4 regions of the Microbacterium sp. GW821-FHT01D02 genome follow, and region 4 is predicted to be linked to each of the others. Evidence: predicted binding sites of a transcription regulator. Region 4 holds the regulator's gene; each other region holds the start of a gene.
What was found. The regulator LexA, encoded in region 4, represses DNA repair genes until DNA is damaged. The targets are predictions, from matches to a motif close to TCGAACANNTGTTCGA.
Positions count from the first base shown of each region.

Region 1: a site for LexA is predicted at 1,701-1,716, ahead of recA (recombinase RecA). Genes of this name have one in related genera too.
Region 2: a site for LexA is predicted at 2,685-2,700, ahead of imuA' (DnaE2-dependent mutagenesis accessory factor ImuA'). Genes of this name have one in related genera too.
Region 3: a site for LexA is predicted at 1,543-1,558, ahead of AC07VM_RS00845 (HNH endonuclease signature motif containing protein). Genes of this name have one in related genera too.

Region 1 covers NZ_JBWKXB010000004.1:7,256-11,462, reverse strand. The annotation lists gene pgsA (CDP-diacylglycerol--glycerol-3-phosphate 3-phosphatidyltransferase) at 1-463, shown strand, start outside; gene AC07VM_RS17110 (CinA family protein) at 460-948, shown strand; gene AC07VM_RS17105 (helix-turn-helix domain-containing protein) at 1,090-1,398, shown strand; gene AC07VM_RS17100 (DUF3046 domain-containing protein) at 1,417-1,641, shown strand; gene recA (recombinase RecA) at 1,914-2,963, shown strand; gene AC07VM_RS17090 (regulatory protein RecX) at 2,963-3,829, shown strand; gene miaB (tRNA (N6-isopentenyl adenosine(37)-C2)-methylthiotransferase MiaB) at 3,879-4,207, shown strand, end outside.
Region 2 covers NZ_JBWKXB010000003.1:40,376-44,582, forward strand. The annotation lists gene AC07VM_RS13670 (error-prone DNA polymerase) at 1-360, opposite strand, end outside; gene AC07VM_RS13675 (DNA polymerase Y family protein) at 360-1,895, opposite strand; gene imuA' (DnaE2-dependent mutagenesis accessory factor ImuA') at 1,892-2,671, opposite strand; gene AC07VM_RS13685 (prepilin peptidase) at 2,803-3,273, shown strand; gene AC07VM_RS13690 (response regulator) at 3,324-3,536, shown strand; gene AC07VM_RS13695 (CYTH domain-containing protein) at 3,529-4,143, shown strand; gene AC07VM_RS13700 (type III polyketide synthase) at 4,207-4,207, shown strand, end outside.
Region 3 covers NZ_JBWKXB010000001.1:167,082-171,288, forward strand. The annotation lists gene AC07VM_RS00835 (ABC-F family ATP-binding cassette domain-containing protein) at 1-462, opposite strand, end outside; gene AC07VM_RS00840 (spermidine synthase) at 535-1,476, shown strand; gene AC07VM_RS00845 (HNH endonuclease signature motif containing protein) at 1,588-2,949, shown strand; gene AC07VM_RS00850 (P-loop nucleotide/nucleoside kinase family protein) at 3,066-3,626, shown strand; gene AC07VM_RS00855 (substrate-binding domain-containing protein) at 3,694-4,207, opposite strand, start outside.
Region 4 covers NZ_JBWKXB010000001.1:35,574-39,780, reverse strand. The annotation lists gene AC07VM_RS00200 (S9 family peptidase) at 1-1,711, opposite strand, end outside; gene lexA (transcriptional repressor LexA) at 1,814-2,500, opposite strand; gene AC07VM_RS00190 (LysM peptidoglycan-binding domain-containing protein) at 2,789-3,157, shown strand; gene AC07VM_RS00185 (histidinol-phosphate transaminase) at 3,204-4,207, shown strand, end outside.

The DNA.
Region 1 (4,207 bases), on a different contig from region 4:
TCTCCGCTGGGCAGCGGCGATCATCTTCATCGTCGGGATCTCCACCGACTGGGTCGACGGCTACCTCGCGCGCAAGTACGACATCGTCAGCGACTTCGGCAAGCTCTGGGACCCGATCGCCGACAAGCTGCTCACCGGAGCGGGCTTCGTCGGACTCGCCATCCTCGGCGAGGTGAACTGGTGGATCGTCGCGATCATCCTGGTGCGGGAGTGGGGGATCACGATCCACCGGCTCATGGTGGCCAGCGAGCACGTCGTCGCGGCGGCCTGGATGGGCAAGATCAAGACGGCGTTCCAGGGCGTGGCCCTCGGGTGGGCGCTGCTGCCGCTGCACTACCTCATCGGCCTCGACGCGTGGACCCTGATCACGTTCGTCCTGATGCTCATCGTGCTGGTGCTGACGGTGGCGAGCGGGATCGACTACATCGTCGCCCAGGTGCGCGGTTCGCGGCAGAAGTCGTGAGCGAGCGGGCCTCCGCCGCGGTGCTGTCGGCTCTGGCCCGGCGTGGCTGGACGCTCGGGGTCGCGGAGTCTCTCACGGGCGGGGCGCTGTGCGCGGAGATCGTCTCCGTCCCCGGGGCTTCCGCCGTGCTCCTCGGTGGAGTCACCGCCTACGCGACACCGGTCAAGAACACGGTCCTCGGCGTCGATGCCGACCTCCTCGCCGCGCATGGTCCTGTGCACCCGCAGGTTGCGCTGGAGATGGCGGACGGAGTGCGTCGCGTGGTGAGCGTCGACGGACGGGCGGCCGATGTCGGCGTGTCGACCACGGGCATCGCCGGGCCGGACTCGCCCGACGGGCAGCCGGTCGGCACGGTGCACATCGGCGTCGTGACGCCCATGGCGGCGCGGACGATCGAGTTCCACCTGCAGGGCGACCGCGCGGCGATCCGCGAGCAGACCGTCGTCGTGGCGCTGGAAGCGCTCCTCGAGTCGATCGCGGAATAGCGACGGCCCCGCACCGGTTACTACCTACGTGCTCACATTCAAACCACAGAGTGCAGGGGTAGATTCTGTGCAGGCCAGCGGTACTAGACTGGCTGTCTCATCGGGGGACACCTCGATCGAAAACACGGGGAGGAGGTTCCGATGATTCTTGTACGACAGGAAATCGGCGATGTGCTGAGGGACTTCCGCCTGCAGAAGGGGCGTACGCTCCGGCAGGTCGCGAGCAAGGCGTCCGTCGCACTCGGCTACCTCAGCGAGGTCGAGCGCGGGCAGAAGGAAGCGTCGAGCGAGATCCTCGCCTCCGTCGCCGACGCACTCGACGTTCCCATCTCGACGATCATGCGCGAGGTCGGAGATCGCATCTCCGTGCTCGAGGGCATCCAGGTCTTCCCCGATGTCGTCCCCGACGACCTCGTGGCGTCGATCGAGCCCCAGCTCTCGCTGCACTGATCCGCGGTCACCGAAGCGATGCGTCGTAGCGAGTTCCTTCGCGCCGTCGATGACGAGTTCCAGACGCGGGCGACGTCGCTGGTCCATGATCTGAGCCTGACCGCGCTCCGCGGTCGTACGGCGGTGGAGGCTCTGGCCGACGGCACGCCGCCCCGCGAGATCTGGCTGGCGCTGTGCGCCGAGATGGACGTGCCCGAGAGCCGGCGCTACGGCGTCGGCCGACAGGAGCCCCGCGGCCGTTGACCGTCCCCGGGGTGATGTCCGGTGCGTACGGCAACCGCCGATCGAATCTCGGCGTGTCGTCGAAGATCTGTTCGAAACGGGCGTAGTCTTCTGCACAAGTGGTTCAGGGATTCTGTTCTGCACGGTACGTGAGTTCGCCGAGACGATGTCGGTGGCCCCTCCTACGGTGGAAAACAAGCCGAAGAGCCATTACGCCTTGTCGGAGAGTTTCTCCCAACCGGGAGAGCCGCGACAGCCTACAGGCGGCACCACGCGCGCAGAAGGAGCACATCATGCCATCACCCGCCGACCGCGAGAAGTCCCTCGAGACCGCCCTCGCCCAGATCGACCGCCAGTTCGGAAAGGGCTCGGTCATGCGGCTGGGCAGCGATGAGCGCGCCCCCGTGGCCGTCATCCCCACCGGCTCCATCGCCCTCGACGTCGCCCTCGGCGTCGGCGGACTCCCGCGTGGCCGCATCGTCGAGATCTACGGACCGGAGTCCTCGGGTAAGACGACGCTCACCCTGCATGCGATCGCGAACGCCCAGCGTGCCGGAGGCATCGCCGCGTTCATCGATGCCGAGCATGCGCTCGACCCCGACTACGCCGCCAAGCTCGGCGTCGACATCGATGCGCTCCTCGTCTCGCAGCCCGACACGGGTGAGCAGGCGCTCGAGATCGCCGACATGCTCGTGCGCTCCGGCGCGATCGACCTCATCGTCATCGACTCCGTCGCGGCGCTCGTGCCGCGCGCCGAGATCGAGGGTGAGATGGGTGACTCGCACGTGGGTCTGCAGGCTCGCCTCATGTCGCAGGCGCTGCGAAAGCTCACCGGTGGTCTGAACCAGACGAACACCACCATGATCTTCATCAACCAGCTCCGCGAGAAGATCGGCGTCTTCTTCGGCTCGCCGGAGACCACCGCCGGCGGTAAGGCGCTCAAGTTCTACGCCTCGGTCCGCATGGACATCCGCCGCATCGAGACGCTCAAGGACGGCACCGACGCTGTCGGTAACCGCACCAGGGTCAAGGTCGTCAAGAACAAGATGGCCCCGCCCTTCAAGCAGGCCGAGTTCGACATCCTCTATGGTGTCGGGATCTCCCGAGAGGGCAGCCTGATCGACTTCGGCGTCGAGCATGCGATCGTGAAGAAGTCGGGCTCGTGGTACACCTACGACGGCGACCAGCTGGGTCAGGGCAAGGAGAACGCCCGGACGTTCCTGCTCAACAACCCCGACATCGCCCTGGCGATCGAGACGCAGATCAAGCAGAAGCTCGGTATCGGTGCACAGGTCGCCGCGCCTGCGGCGGCAGACGAGCTCGCTGAGCGTCGTCCGGCCTGATGAACGACACCCGTGGGGGCGATCCCGACCGGATCGCCCCCATCATCCCCCTCTTCGGCGGTGCCTCGAAGAAGACGACTCCGACGCCCGAGAGCACGGAAGTCGAGGCCGACGACGCCACGGAAGTCGTGCCGCGGCGGACCGGCGATGCCGGTCCGTGGCGTTCGACCTGGGACGCCCCGCCGGCGGGATCCGCGGCAATCGAACCGGGCGATGCGGGAAGCCCGAGCGACCGTCATCCCGCTCGAGGGGCGACAGGTCGCACCGGGGCGAGTTCGTCCGACTCGGCGAAGCCGGCGCCTCGTCTCCGCGCGCTCGACGTCCCCGAAGATGAGGGCACCGCAGACGCCGCGTCTCTCGACGAGGCCCGTGCCTCCGCCGAGGAGTCTCTCGTCCGCAAGCTGCGCGCGCGGTCGCTCTCCATCTCCGAAGCCCGGCAGGTGCTGCGGGGATACGAGCTCGACAGAGGCACGGTCGACGACGTGATCGACGACTTCTGCCGCCGAGGCTATCTCGACGACGTCGCCCTGGCCGGCGTCCTGGTGACCTCCGGCGTGGAGCGCAAGGGGCAGGGGAGAGTCGCCCTGGCTCGTGCTCTCGCTCAGCGCGGCATCCCTCGCGACGTCATCGACGGCGCTCTCGACGAGCTTCCCGACGACGACGACGAGCGCGCGCTGGAGTTCGCCCGCACCAAGGCCCGGTCGCTGAGCCGACTCGACCACGACACCGCTCTCCGACGTCTGGTGGGTCAGCTCGCACGTCGGGGCTACAACGGCGCCGTCGCGATGAAGGCGGCGAAGGCCGCGCTGCGGGAGACGACTTTCGGCGGGTCCACTTCCGGCGTCCGCTTCGTCGATTCGGACTGATCGCCCGACGCCGCTGCGGCTCGGCAACGGCTCGTACAATGGGTTGATCATGACTATTCCGCGCAGTGAACCGACGATCATCAGCGCGTCGTCGGCGGCCGTCGACGACGACGGTCGACAGCGATCGTATGAAGTGCGCACCTTCGGGTGCCAGATGAACGTGCACGATTCGGAGCGGCTCTCCGGATCCCTGGAGAGCGCCGGCTATGTGCGCGCTGCCGAGGGTGCCGAAGCCGACGTCGTGATCATCAACACGTGCGCGGTCCGCGACAACGCCGCCGGAAAGCTCTACGGGACGCTCGGTCACCTCGCGTCCGTGAAGCGACGGAAGGACGGCATGCAGATCGCCGTCGGTGGCTGCCTCGCGCAGATGGACAA
Region 2 (4,207 bases), on a different contig from region 4:
CAGGGGGCTCTCCATGAGGTCGGCCGATTCGGCGAAGCGCGCGGCACCGTAGAAGCCGTCGTGGTCGGTGAGGGCGAGTGCGGTCAGGCCCAGGCGCTCGGCCTCGGCGAGGAGGTCCTCGGGAGAGGACGCCCCGTCGAGGAACGAGTACGACGAATGCGCGTGCAGCTCGGCGTAGGGGACCGCGTCCTCGGGGCGGGCGACGGCGGTGGGAGGGGTGCGCTTGCGGCGACGGCTCACCGGTCCGGGATCGGTCCGCTGCCCCCGCGGCTCGGCACCCGGGGGGTGCGGCGCCGACTCCTCCCCGCTGAGGGTGCGCTCCAGCTCGTCCCAGGACAGTGGCGGGTTGTGCCAGCCCATCAGCGGTACCGCCCCTCGGCCCACCAGCGCTCGCCGGTGTGGAACACCAGCCAGGCGCGGTCGAGGTCGTCGACGATCTGCAGCCGATGACCTCTCTTCCCGCCGCCGGCCGTCCACCGTCGCTCGTGGACGGGCCAGGGGCCGGCCCAGGCCTGCACGGCGGCTCCGTCGATGTGGGCGGGGTCGTCCGAGAGCGCCCCGCGTTCATCCACGCCGACCGTGGTCTCGTCCGCGGCGAGCACCCCGATCGGACGCGGGGGCAGGAACACCTCTGCGGGCAGCGGATCCGGGAGGCTCCCCGGCCAGGGCGACCCCGGGTCCCTCGGCGCGACCGTGCGCTCTCCCCAGGGGGTGAGCACCTGACGGTCGGCCAGCCAGCGACCGCCCGCGACCGCGGCGGTGACCACGCCCTGATGCCCCAGCATGGTCTGCACGCGCGAGACCGCATGGTGCAGGCGCTCATCGGTACCCGAGCCGAAGAGCCCCGGCTGGTGATGGGCGGCATCGTCCACGGCCACCGGGATGACGCGCACCGCGACGATCCCGCCGAACGCCCGCGCCTCGTCGACCGGATCCTTCGCGCTCTGCGCCGCCAGTGCCTCCAGCTGCCAGCGCACACGGTCGACGAGGTCGGAGGCGTCGAAGCAGGTCGGATGCAGCCAGGACCGGGAGAAGACCACGCCGTTGTCGTCGGTCAGATCGATCCGCACCTCGGTGCAGACGACCGAGGCATCGCCGAGCGCGAGCATCACCGCGTCGGCCGTCTGCCGCACCGCGAACGCCACCTGATCCGCACCGCCCAGCGGCGAGTCGAACTCGATGTTCCGCACGAGCTCGGGATCGGGGGGACGAGGCGTCAGCGGACGGGAGTCGGCGCCGGCGGCGAGCGCGTACAGCCGGGCGCCGTGCTCGCCGAAGCGGTCGCGCACATCGAGCGGGGCGAGGGCGGTGAACTCGCCGAGGGTGCGCACTCCGAGCCGGAGGAGGAGACCGGCGATCTGCTCGTCCCGCAGCACCTGCACGGGGTACGGGGCCAGGAACTCCCGAGAGCCGCCGGGGGGCACGACCGTGCAGGGCACGGGACCCCGCGCGGCGATCTCCGCGGTGAACGGACCGTCGGCGACGCCGATCCGCACCTCGGGGAAGCCCGCCTCCGCGAGGACGGCGGTGAGCGCCTCGGCCGCCTCCGCCTCTCCGCCGTGGTACCGGGAGATGCCCCTGGCCCGGAGGATCGCGAGCCCGGGGCGCAGCAGCGTGACCCCGGGGGCGTGCTTCTCGATCAGGTGCAGCACGGGGAGGAAGGCGCGCTCGTCCCGGTCGGGGTCGTGGGGGAGCACCCGCAGGGACGAGAGGTGCCCCTGGGCGACTCGGCGGCGCTGGCCGGTGCGCACGCCGTGCTCCCGGGCGGAGGCGGTGCAGGCGACGATCGTGTTCGCCTGCACCAGGGCGGTGGGCGGATGCGGGGGTGCGCCGAGTGCCGCCCGCATCGGCCAATCGGGGAACCACAGCACGAGGACGCGGAGCGGGCTGTTCATCCGGCCTCCGCCCAGCGCAGGAGCTCGGGGGGAGCCGCCTCGACGGGGGCGGTCTCCGGGGAGAGCGCGGGCAGCGCGGTGAGCTCCGCCCCGACGGCCTCGACGGCGCCATGGCCTCCGGGCAGCTGCACCCGCACGCTCGACGGACGGGGGCTGTGCCGGGTCTGCGCCGTGACGGTCACCGTGCAGTCGGAGAGCAGCCCCCAGCCGGCGCCGAGGCCGTGCCAGTGCGGGTCGTGGAGACGGATCGTCCCTTCGCTCTGGGGCCAGCGTCCGGTGCCGGGCGTTTCGGTGACGAGCAGGGTGCATCCGCGGTCGCGGAGGCGTGCGCTCAGGCGGGAGACGTCGGCGTCGCGTGCCCGTGAGCCGGGGGCCACCACGATCAGGGGCACGACCTCGGCCAGGGCGGAGGTCGCCGCGAGCCAGCGCTCTCCGGGCTCGGGGACCAGGATCAGGCGGGCGAGGTCGATCCCGAACGCGGCCGCCGCCTCGACGCCGAGCGTCGGCATGCCCACCACGGCGCACCAGTGCCCCTTCTGCGATGCGGCACTGAGCAGTGCGAGCACGAGGCTGGGCGAGGGGGAGACGGTGTAGGAGGTGCCGGTCTGCAGCCCCTCCTCCGGCAGGAGCGCGGTGAGGGCGGGGTCGAGGGGGAGCAGCGTATGCTCGCTGCGTCGCCGCTGCATCCGACTGATCTCGCGGCGCAGTCGCAGTACCTCACCTGCTCGGGAGTCCCCGGCCGGAGAGAGCGAGGCCACCGCATCGAGACCGATCACCCTGCATCCTTTCTCGAAGATATATTCTAATATACCAAGTCGTGGGAATGACGATAGTTCGTACATCGGACATCGGTGGGGTTGTCCACAGGGGGCCCGTGCGAGGGTCGCAGATCTCCTAACCTGCGGGGATGGACATCCGGCTCGCTCTCCTCGCCCTCGTGCACGTCGCGCTGGTCGGCGTCGGCGGATGGCTGGTCGTCGTCGACGCCCGCACCCACCGCCTGCCGAACCGGATCGTGCTGCCGACGCTCGCCTGCCTGGTCGTGCTCGCCGGGATCGACGCGCTGGGCACCGGGCAGAGCAGGGACCTCGTCCGAGCCGTGCTCGGCATGCTGATCCTCGGCGGGTTCTACGCGGTCCTGCGGGGGATCAGCCGTGCGGGGATGGGCGGGGGAGACGTGAAGCTCGCCGCCGTCATCGGCCTCGTGCTGGGGTGGCACGGCTGGACGTCGCTCGCGATCGGCGCCGCCTCGGCCTTCGTGCTGGGCGCGCTCTACGCGCTCGTGCTCATCCTGCTGCGGCGGGCGGACGGTGCCACGCGCATCGCCTTCGGTCCGTGGATGATCGCCGGTGCGCTCCTCGGCATCGTCCTCGGATGATTCCGCTCGCCTCGCGCCGATACCGCAGGGACGGCGCTACCCTGAAGCACATGGCACTCGCGCGACTTCACGGCGGCCCGCTGGACGGGCAGATCATCCCCCTCGGCGACGCGGACGACAAGCTGATCGTCCCCTACAGCGAGACGCAGGTGGTGTACAACCGCCGCGGCGGACCGCAGAACACCGGTCCGTCCGACGGTCCCACCGAGGTCGACTACTGGTTCGAGGAGTCGCTCGAGGACCTCACGCTCGACGATGACTGAGCCCTCCCGCACCGTCGAGGTCGAGCGCAAGTACGACGCGGAGTCCGAGACTCCGCTGCCGCGGTGGGACGCCCTCCCCGGCGTCGACACCGTGAGCACGGGCGAGGTCAGGGCGCTGGACGCCCGGTACTTCGACACCGCCGACGGTGCGCTCTCCCGCGCCGGCGTGGCGCTGCGTCGCCGGACCGGCGGTCCCGATGAGGGCTGGCACGTGAAGGGGCCGCGGCAGGGGGACGGCCGGCTGGAACTCGGCTGGCCGCTCACCGAGGGCAATGAGCTCCCGGCCGCCGTCGCCGAGACCGTGTCCGAATGGACGACCGCGCCGCTCACTCCGCTCGCCCGGATCGAGAACGACCGCACCGCGTACCTGCTCACCGGACCCGACGGGATCGTGGCGGAGTTCGTCGACGACCGGGTGCGGGCCACCGACCTGCGCCAGGGCGTGCAGCGCGAATGGCGGGAGTGGGAGATGGAGCTCGGTCCTGCCGCCCCGGCCGACGACGAGGGACGCGCCGCCTTCTTCGATGCGGTGGAGCGGGCCGTGCAGGCTGCCGGAGGGCACGAATCGGCATCCGGTTCCAAGCTCGCCCGCGCTCTGGGGTTCTAGTCGGAGGCGGCGGTCGCACGCAACCCCTTTCCCCGGGGCGGCGCGGAGTGCTTGAGTGACAGCA
Region 3 (4,207 bases), 130 kb from region 4:
GTCGAGGTGGTTGGTGGGCTCGTCGAGCGCGATCACGTCCCAGTCGCCGGTGAGCAGCTTCGCGAGCGAGACGCGGCGCCGCTGACCACCGCTGAGGGAGCCGATCTCGGCGTCCCAGGGCAGATCGGTGAGCAGTCCTTCGATGACGTCGCGGATGCGCGCATCGCCCGCCCACTCGTACTCCGGGGTGTCGCCGACGACGGCGGCGCTGATCGTCAGGTCGTCCGGCAGGTTGTCGGCCTGGTCGAGCACGCCGATGCGGGTGCCGCCGCGCACCGTGACGCGTCCGGAGTTCGGCTCCTTGATGCCGGCCAGCATCCCGAGGAGGCTGGACTTGCCGTCGCCGTTGCGGCCGACGATGCCGATGCGATCGCCCTCCTCGATGCCGAGGGTCACGGAGTCGAAGACGACTCTGGTCGGGTATTCGAGGTGCAGGGCTTCAGCCCCGAGAAGATGTGCCATGTTCCCTCCAGGGTAGCCGCGCGCGGTGGGCGCCACGGCCGTCCTCGGCTCCACCCGACCTAAGATCGACTGGTGCCAAGGAATCGCCGGGTGTTCTCGCTCATGCTCGATGACCGCAGGGCGAAGCTGATGCAGTCGAAACGGCGACCCGGTCGCTACGAGCTCAGCGTCGACGGGATTCCGCAGTCCGTCGTCTCCATGACGGAGCCCACCGACCTCGAATACGCGTACATCCAGCACATCGCCCGGGCGATGGATGCCGTGGCGGAGCCCGGTGCGCCGCTGTTCACCGTGCATCTGGGCGCCGGAGCCCTCACGCTGGCACGCTATGTCGAGGCCACGCGCACCGGATCGCCTCAACTCGTCGTCGAGTTCGAACCCGCTCTCTACGAAGCGGTGATCGCCGCGCTGCCGCTGCCCGCCGGCACGGATCTGCGGGTCATCTTCGGCGATGCACGAGCGGTGGCGGACGCGGAGCTTCCGGGCGAGGACCTTCCGGGTGAGGAGCGATCGTCCCTGCCGTCCTCCCCGTCCCCCGCGCTCGGCGTCGCAGCCACCGGTCGGACCGCGGTCGACACCGACTGGGTGGACGCGCGCTTCACCGTCGTCGATCTCTGGGACGCCGCCGTCATCCGGCATCGCGTCGCCAGCCAGGAGTTCTACCGCCGCGTCGCCGCGCGCTCGGCAGCAGGCGGCGTCGTGGCGGTGAACCTGCTCGACGGGCATCCGTTCGAGTACTCACGGCGGCAGGCGGCCACCCTGAGCACCGTGTTCGATCACCTCGCCGTCGTTCTCGACGCCGAGCCGAACGATGACGAAGGACCCCTCGGCAACGTCGTCATCTTCGCGAGCGACGAGCCGCTGCCCGTCGTGACGACCCCGGAGCTCCTCGGCACACCGCAGCCCCACATGCTCCACGGCGATTCGCTGCGGTCGTGGATCGGCGAGGCGCGCATCATGACCGACGCCGACGGCACCGACTCCCCCGACCCCGACGACCCGATCTGGAACTAGCGCTCAGCTCGCGGAACCCCTCCCCGCGGATCGGTGGGCCGGTGTCGATCGGATGCCGGCATCCCGGTGAACATAGTTTCGAATGTCGGTGGTCCGTGATGGACTGAGGTCATGACAGCACTGCTCGACGCGACGGATTCCCAGATGGCGATGCTCGCCGATCTGGTGGCGTCGCTCGAGGCGGCGGAATCGACGTTGAGCAGCATGCAGGCGGCCCGCGACGGCATGCTCGCGATGGCCGGGCGCCTCGCGGTCGACATCGCTCGTGAGGCCGCGCATCCCGACCATGGCGACATGGCGATCCGCACGGTCGCCGCCGAGATCGGTGCGGCGCAGCATGTGAGCGACCGCACGATCGAGCGGAGGATGGCCGAGGCTTCCTGGCTGGTCGAGCGGTTCCCGACGGTGTGGGAGGCGCAGGGCGAAGGACGTATCAGCGCGGCGCATTCGCGGGTGATCGTCGACGCGGGAGCGCATCTCGACGATGCCGAGGATCGCGCCGCGTATGCCGCGGAAGTGGTGGAGCTCGCCGCGACGGAGTCTCCGAATCGTCTGCGCCGGATCGCACGGCGGCTTGCCGAACGGTTCCAGGAACGCAGCGTCACCGAGCGGCATCTCGATGCGCGCGCCCAGCGGCGGGTGTGGGTGAAAGACCTCGACGACGGGATGGCCGAGCTCGGAGCGCGGGGACCCGCCGTCCTCCTGCACGGGATGCTCGACCGTCTGTCGCAGATGGCGCATGCGGTGAAGGAGGAGAACGGCAGGGCGGCGAAGCATGCCGGCGCCGATCCCGGTGCCGATCCCGGTGCTGATCCCCGCGCCGCTGCCGGCACCGCACAGCCTCCCGTGGATGAGCGGACGATCGACCAGCTGCGCGCCGACCTGCTCGCCGATCTCGTGCTCACCGGAACCCCTGTGGGGCATGACACGACGGACGGACTGCTGAGCGAGATCCGCGCCAGGGTCGAGGTCACGGTGCCGGTGCTCACCCTGATGGACGATGGCTCCTCGCCGACGTCTCCTCCTGCCGAGCTCGACGGTGTGACACCGATCGATTCGGCGACCGCTCGGACGCTCGCTGGCTCGGCGACGGGCTGGGACCGCGTGCTGACGCATCCGATCTCGGGCGGACTGCTCGCGGTAGACCGCTACCGTCCGGGTGAGCAGCTGCGACGGCACCTCCGCGCGCGAGACCAGCGCTGCCGGTTCCCCGGATGCGGGATCGCGGCGCGGAAGTGCGACCTCGACCACAATCATGCGGCATCGGCAGGCGGTGCCACCGCGGATGGGAACCTCTCCGCGTTCTGTCGACGACATCACATGCTCAAGCACCACTCCCCCTGGCACGTCGAACAGCGCCCGGGCGGGATGCTGGCGTGGACGAGTCCGACGGGTCGCGCGTACATCGACCGCCCGCCACCGCAGCACACGGTGACCTTCACGAGCGCCGACGAGATGCCCGTTCCGTTCTGAGCTGCGCCTGGAGTCGGCGCATCATCCGGGTTGCGGAATCACCGGCAGACGGCGAATAGGGTGTGAGCCGGGGGGAATCGATGGACCACGACCACACAGCAGAGGCCGGAGCTCCGGTGAGGACGGAAGGCGGCTGCTGCATCTTCGTCAACGGCCTCCCCGGATCCGGCAAGTCCACCTACGCACGGAACTTCGTCAACGCCCGGCGCGGATGGCTCAATCTCGACGTCGACCTGTTGCGCGGACTCCTGGGTACGGCGTCTGTGGACTTCGTTCAGGCCGGTGCGGAGGTCCAGCCGCTCGCCCTGGCCGTCCTCAGAGAGCAGATCATCTCCGGAGGGAACGTGATCTTCCCACAGCTCTTCTTCATCCCCGCGGAGGCCTCCGCGTTCGAGGACGCGGTCCTGGCGAGCGGCGGAAGGATACGACGCACGCTGCTCCGCGAGGACGTCGCCGAGTGCTGGCGCCGCGTCCAGGCGCGGGCACGACAGGATCCCGCCCACTCCGTGGAGCGCGGGATCCTCGCCCTGCTCACGGACGCCGGCGGCGTCGCCGAGCTGGAGCGGATGGAGCGGCAACTGTCCGCGTGGTCGGACCTCGCCGATCCGCCCCTCCTCATCACCGCGGCGATGCCCCACGAAGAGCTCGCGGCGCTCGCGACCACCCCTCATCCGTGACACGACGAACCGCCCGGACCCGAAGGCCCGGACGGTTCGTGTGTCCGTGTGGACGGTGTCGTGAGACTTACTGGTACGACTTCACGATCTCGAGGAGGCTCGGGACGTTGGCGTAAGCCTCGGCCGCGTTCTCCTTCGTGACGATGATCGGGTCGAGCAGGTAGGCCGGAACGACCTTCACGCCGTTGTCGTACTGCTCGGTGTCGTTGACGTCGACCTTCTCGCCCTTCTGGAGCTGGCCGACCATCTTGATGGACTGCTCGACGAGGAGCGTGGTGTCCTTGTTGATCGTGGAGTACTGGATGCCCTCCATGATCGACTTGACCGACTCGACCTCGGAGTCCTGACCGGTGACGACCGGGACATCCTTGCCGGCGCCCTGCACCGAGGTGATGATGGCGCGAGCGAGCGTGTCGTTCGGGGACAGGACGCCGTCCAGCGTCGCCGAGCTGTAGGTCGACGTGAGGAGCGAGTCCATGCGGCGCTGTGCGTTCTCCGCCTTCCAGCCCTCGGTCGCCGTCTGGGCGATCTCGGTCTGGCCGGAGACGACCTTCAGCGTGCCGTCGTCGATCTTCGGCTGC
Region 4 (4,207 bases):
ACGGCGGCACCACCCGGTCCTCGCCGCCCTGCAGCAGCAGCACGGGGACGTCGATGCGATCGGCATGCGTCAGCGGTGAGCGCTCGATGTACACGTGCTCGTACTCGGGGAGCGGCCCGACCAGGCCGTCGAGGTAGGACGCCTCGAAGTCGTGGGTCTCGGCGGCCAGCATCCGCAGGTCGGCGACGCCGTAGCGACTGATCCCGGCGGCGAAGGTCCCTCCGCGGACCAGGGCGGACAGCACGGTCCATCCGCCGGCCGATCCGCCGCGGATCGCGATGCGGGCGGGATCCGCGAGCCCGGCGTCGGCGAGGCCGCGGGCGGCGGCGATCACGTCGTCGACGTCGACGACGCCCCACTGCCCGTCCAGGCGCTCCCGGTAGGCGCGGCCGTACCCGGTCGACCCGCCGTAGTTCACGTCGAGCACGCCGATGCCGCGGCTCGTGTAGAAGGCGACCGCCGCAGAGGTCGCGCCCGTGACGTGGGCCGTCGGCCCCCCGTGCACGAGCACGACGTAGGGCGGGAGCTCGTCTTCGGGCGCTGTCGCCTCCGGATGGGCCGGGGGATACGCGAAGGCGTGCACGGCACCGTGCGGACCGTCGACCTCGATCGACAGGGCAGGGGGCATCCACTGCGGATCGACGGGCTCGCCGCCGCGCACCGCGAAGACCTCTCCGGAGTCGGTGTCGACGCACCAGAGTCCCGGTGCGACGCGGGAGCCGTTCCCGGAGAGGAGCACGCGCGTCCCGTCCACGTCGTCCACGCTCACGTGTCCATCGGCGGGGAGGTCGACCAGCACCGTGCCGCCGTCGTCGTCGAAGACCACGACCTCGTCGCGGCCGTTCGTGCGGACGGCGACGATGCGTCCGTCGTCGAGGGGACGGAACCAGCGGTTGCCGAGCACCCACAGGCCGTAGCCGGTGTCGGCGTCCGCCGGCGCGTCGGCGGGGGCGAGCGGCTGCGGAGCGCCGGAGGGCTCGACGCCGTCGACCGTCAGGCGGTACAGCTCCCAGCGGTCGTAGGGTGCGTCGGCGAAGAGCAGCTCCGTGTCGCTCGTCCACTCGGGCTGCAGCGCCGTCCGCGACGGGACCGTGTGCGGGTGCCCGCCATCGACCTCGGCGATCTGCACGCGGGCGTCTTCCCACGGCATCCGTCCGCGCTCCCACGCCACCCAGGCGGCGCGGGTCCCGTCGGGGGAGAGCGCGGGGTGGGCGAAGAACCCGTCCCCCTGTGCGATCACCCGGATGGCCGTCGGGTCGTCGGAGGCGGAGCCGTCGATCGGGATCTCGACGACCGCGCGCGTGTGCGGGGTCGTCGACAGGTCTTCGCGCACCGCCAGCAGACGGCCGTCCTGCACGCGCAGACCACCGTGGGAGGGCCCGGGCGGCGTGAGGGGCACGGGAAGGTCGCCGGACGCCAGGCGATGCACGCGCTGGTCGCCGGCGTCGACGAAGTACAGCGTGCCGTCGGCATCGGCCGTCCAGGCGCCGCCGCCGTACTCGTGCACCCGGGAGCGCGCACTCCAGGGGGCGGGGAGGATCTCGGCGCCGGAGGAGCTCCGCACGGTCACGCGCCCCTTCTCGGCCGGGACCGACTCTCCCCACCAGATTTCCGCGCCGACGAAGCGTGCACCGTCGATGCGGGGGGAGGAAGCCGCGACGGACGTGGCGGAGAAGGGCGAGGACCAGGAACCGTACGGGGACGACGACATGCTTCGAGCCTATGGGCCGACGGCACGCGGCGTCACACTCGTGCCCGGGACGACGAAGGCCCTCCCGGAGCTCCGGGAGGGCCTTCGTCGTTCCTTGACGGGTCAGACCGCGCGGAGCACCGCCACGATCTTGCCGAGCACCACGGCCTCATCGCCGAGGATGGGCTCGAAGGCCGAGTTGCGGGGGAGGAGCCAGGTGTGCCCGTCGCGGCGACGCAGCACCTTGACCGTGGCCTCGCCGTCGAGCATCGCGGCGACGATCTCACCGTTCTCGGCGTTGCTCTGCGAGCGGACGACGACCCAGTCCCCGTCGCAGATGGCGGCGTCGATCATCGACTCGCCGGAGACCTTGAGCATGAACAGGTCGCCCTTGCCCACGAGCTGCCGCGGGAGGGGGAAGATCTCCTCGACCTGCTGATCCGCGGTGATCGGCACTCCGGCCGCGATCCGCCCGACCAGGGGCACGAGCGCGGCGTCGCCGACCGGAGTCGCGACGTCAGCGGGGTTCTCGGTGCTGGTGCCGGGCAGGTCGATGAGCACCTCCATCGCCCTGGTCTTGCCGGGGTCGCGCCGCAGGTAGCCGCTCAGCTCGAGCTGGCCGAGCTGGTGGGTCACGCTGGAGAGCGACTTGAGACCGACGGCATCGCCGATCTCGCGCATGCTCGGCGGGTAGCCGTGGTTCGCGATCGAGCTCTGGATGACCTCGAGGATCGCCATCTGCTTGGGGCTCAGGCTCTTGCGCCGGCGCGTCCGCGGTGCCTCCGACTCGGGGGCAGAGTTCTCGCTCATGGTGCTCCTTAAGTGCGTGATCCGACGTCCCTCTTCGAATGTCGGAGGCCCGTGGTGGGGTGTTCTTATCGAAACCGTATCCGAGAATCGACCGGATCTGGAAGATCTGTTCGAGCGTGTCGGCCGATTTTCGGAGGTGGTTTCGAAGAATACTTGACAGATGTTCGAACTCGAAGATATCTTCGGTACGTAGCTTCGCATTCACGGCTCCCGGCCGAGACGCGAATGCGAACGCTACGCCAACTTCCCCGGGGCTTCCCCGCTTCGGGACAGGCTAAGGAGCACGACATGAGCAGCATCAGCTTCAGCACCGCAGCAGTCATCCCGGCGTCGGCCCGTCCAACCACGCGTCTCCGGCTGACGATGCGAGGTCGGGCCGTGCTGCTGGCGTTCGCCTCCGTGCCCCTCGCCGTGGGCATCGCCTTCGCCGCCCTCAGCGGGGGCAGCGCGATCGCCTCCGGTTCTGATGCGCCGGCGGCGAGCATCGAGACCGTGACGGTCATGCCGGGGGACACGCTGTGGTCGATCGCGACCTCGGTCGCTCCCGACGCCGACCCGCGCGACGTCATCGGCGACATCAGCCGGATGAACCTGCTGCGCGGCGGCGGTCTCCAGATCGGTCAGGAGCTCGCGATCCCGGCTCAGTACGGGAACTGAGCCGCCCGCGGCAACTTTGCGTCATCCGCTCGACGAGCGGCTTAACATGGGAAGGGTGACCCTCTCCCTCAATGATCTGCCGTTGCGTGACGATCTTCGTGGACTGACTCCGTACGGAGCACCGCAGGCGCCGCTCCCGATCGCGCTCAACGTGAACGAGAACACGCATCCGATTCCGGATGCCGTCGCGAGCGACATCCTCGACGACATCGCCGTGGCGATCCACGAGGTCAACCGCTACCCCGACCGGGAGTTCACCGCGCTGCGCGAGGCGTTCGCCGACTACCTGGGCCACGGCCTCTCGGCCGAGCAGATCTGGGCGGGCAACGGCTCCAACGAGGTCCTCCAGCACATCCTGCAGGCCTTCGGGGGTCCCGGCCGAACGGCCTTCGGCTTCGCGCCCACGTACTCGATGTACCCGCTGATCGCGCAGGGGACCGGCGCGCGCTGGATCGCGGGCACCCGGCAGCCCGACTACACGATCACCCCGGAGGAGGCGGCGGAGCAGGTGCGCGCCGCCGACCCCGACGTGGTCATCCTCTGCTCGCCCAACAATCCGACGGGCACGCCCCTCGGCCTCGACGTCATCGAGGCCGTCTACGAGGCTGCTCGCGGCATCGTGATCGTCGACGAGGCCTACCAGGAGTTCGCTCCGCACGACGCGGTCTCTGCTCTGACCCTGCTCGAGGGGCGTCCCCGGCTCGCGGTGTCCCGCACCATGAGCAAGGCGTTCGCCTTCGCCGGGGCCAGGGTCGGCTACCTCGCGGCCGACCCGGCCTTCATCGACGCGCTGCGTCTGGTGCGCCTGCCGTATCACCTGAGCGCGCTCACGCAGGCGGCTGCCGTGGCGGCGCTGCGCAACGCCGACGTGATGCTCGGGATGGTCGAGGAGATCATCGAGCAGCGCGATCGGATCACGGCGACGCTCGAGGCTCTCGGCTACACGCCGCATGAGTCGTGGTCGAACTTCGTGCTTTTCGGCGGGGTCGCCGACCCGAAGGCGACCTGGCAGCAGCTGTTCGATCGGGGCGTGCTCGTGCGCGATGTCGG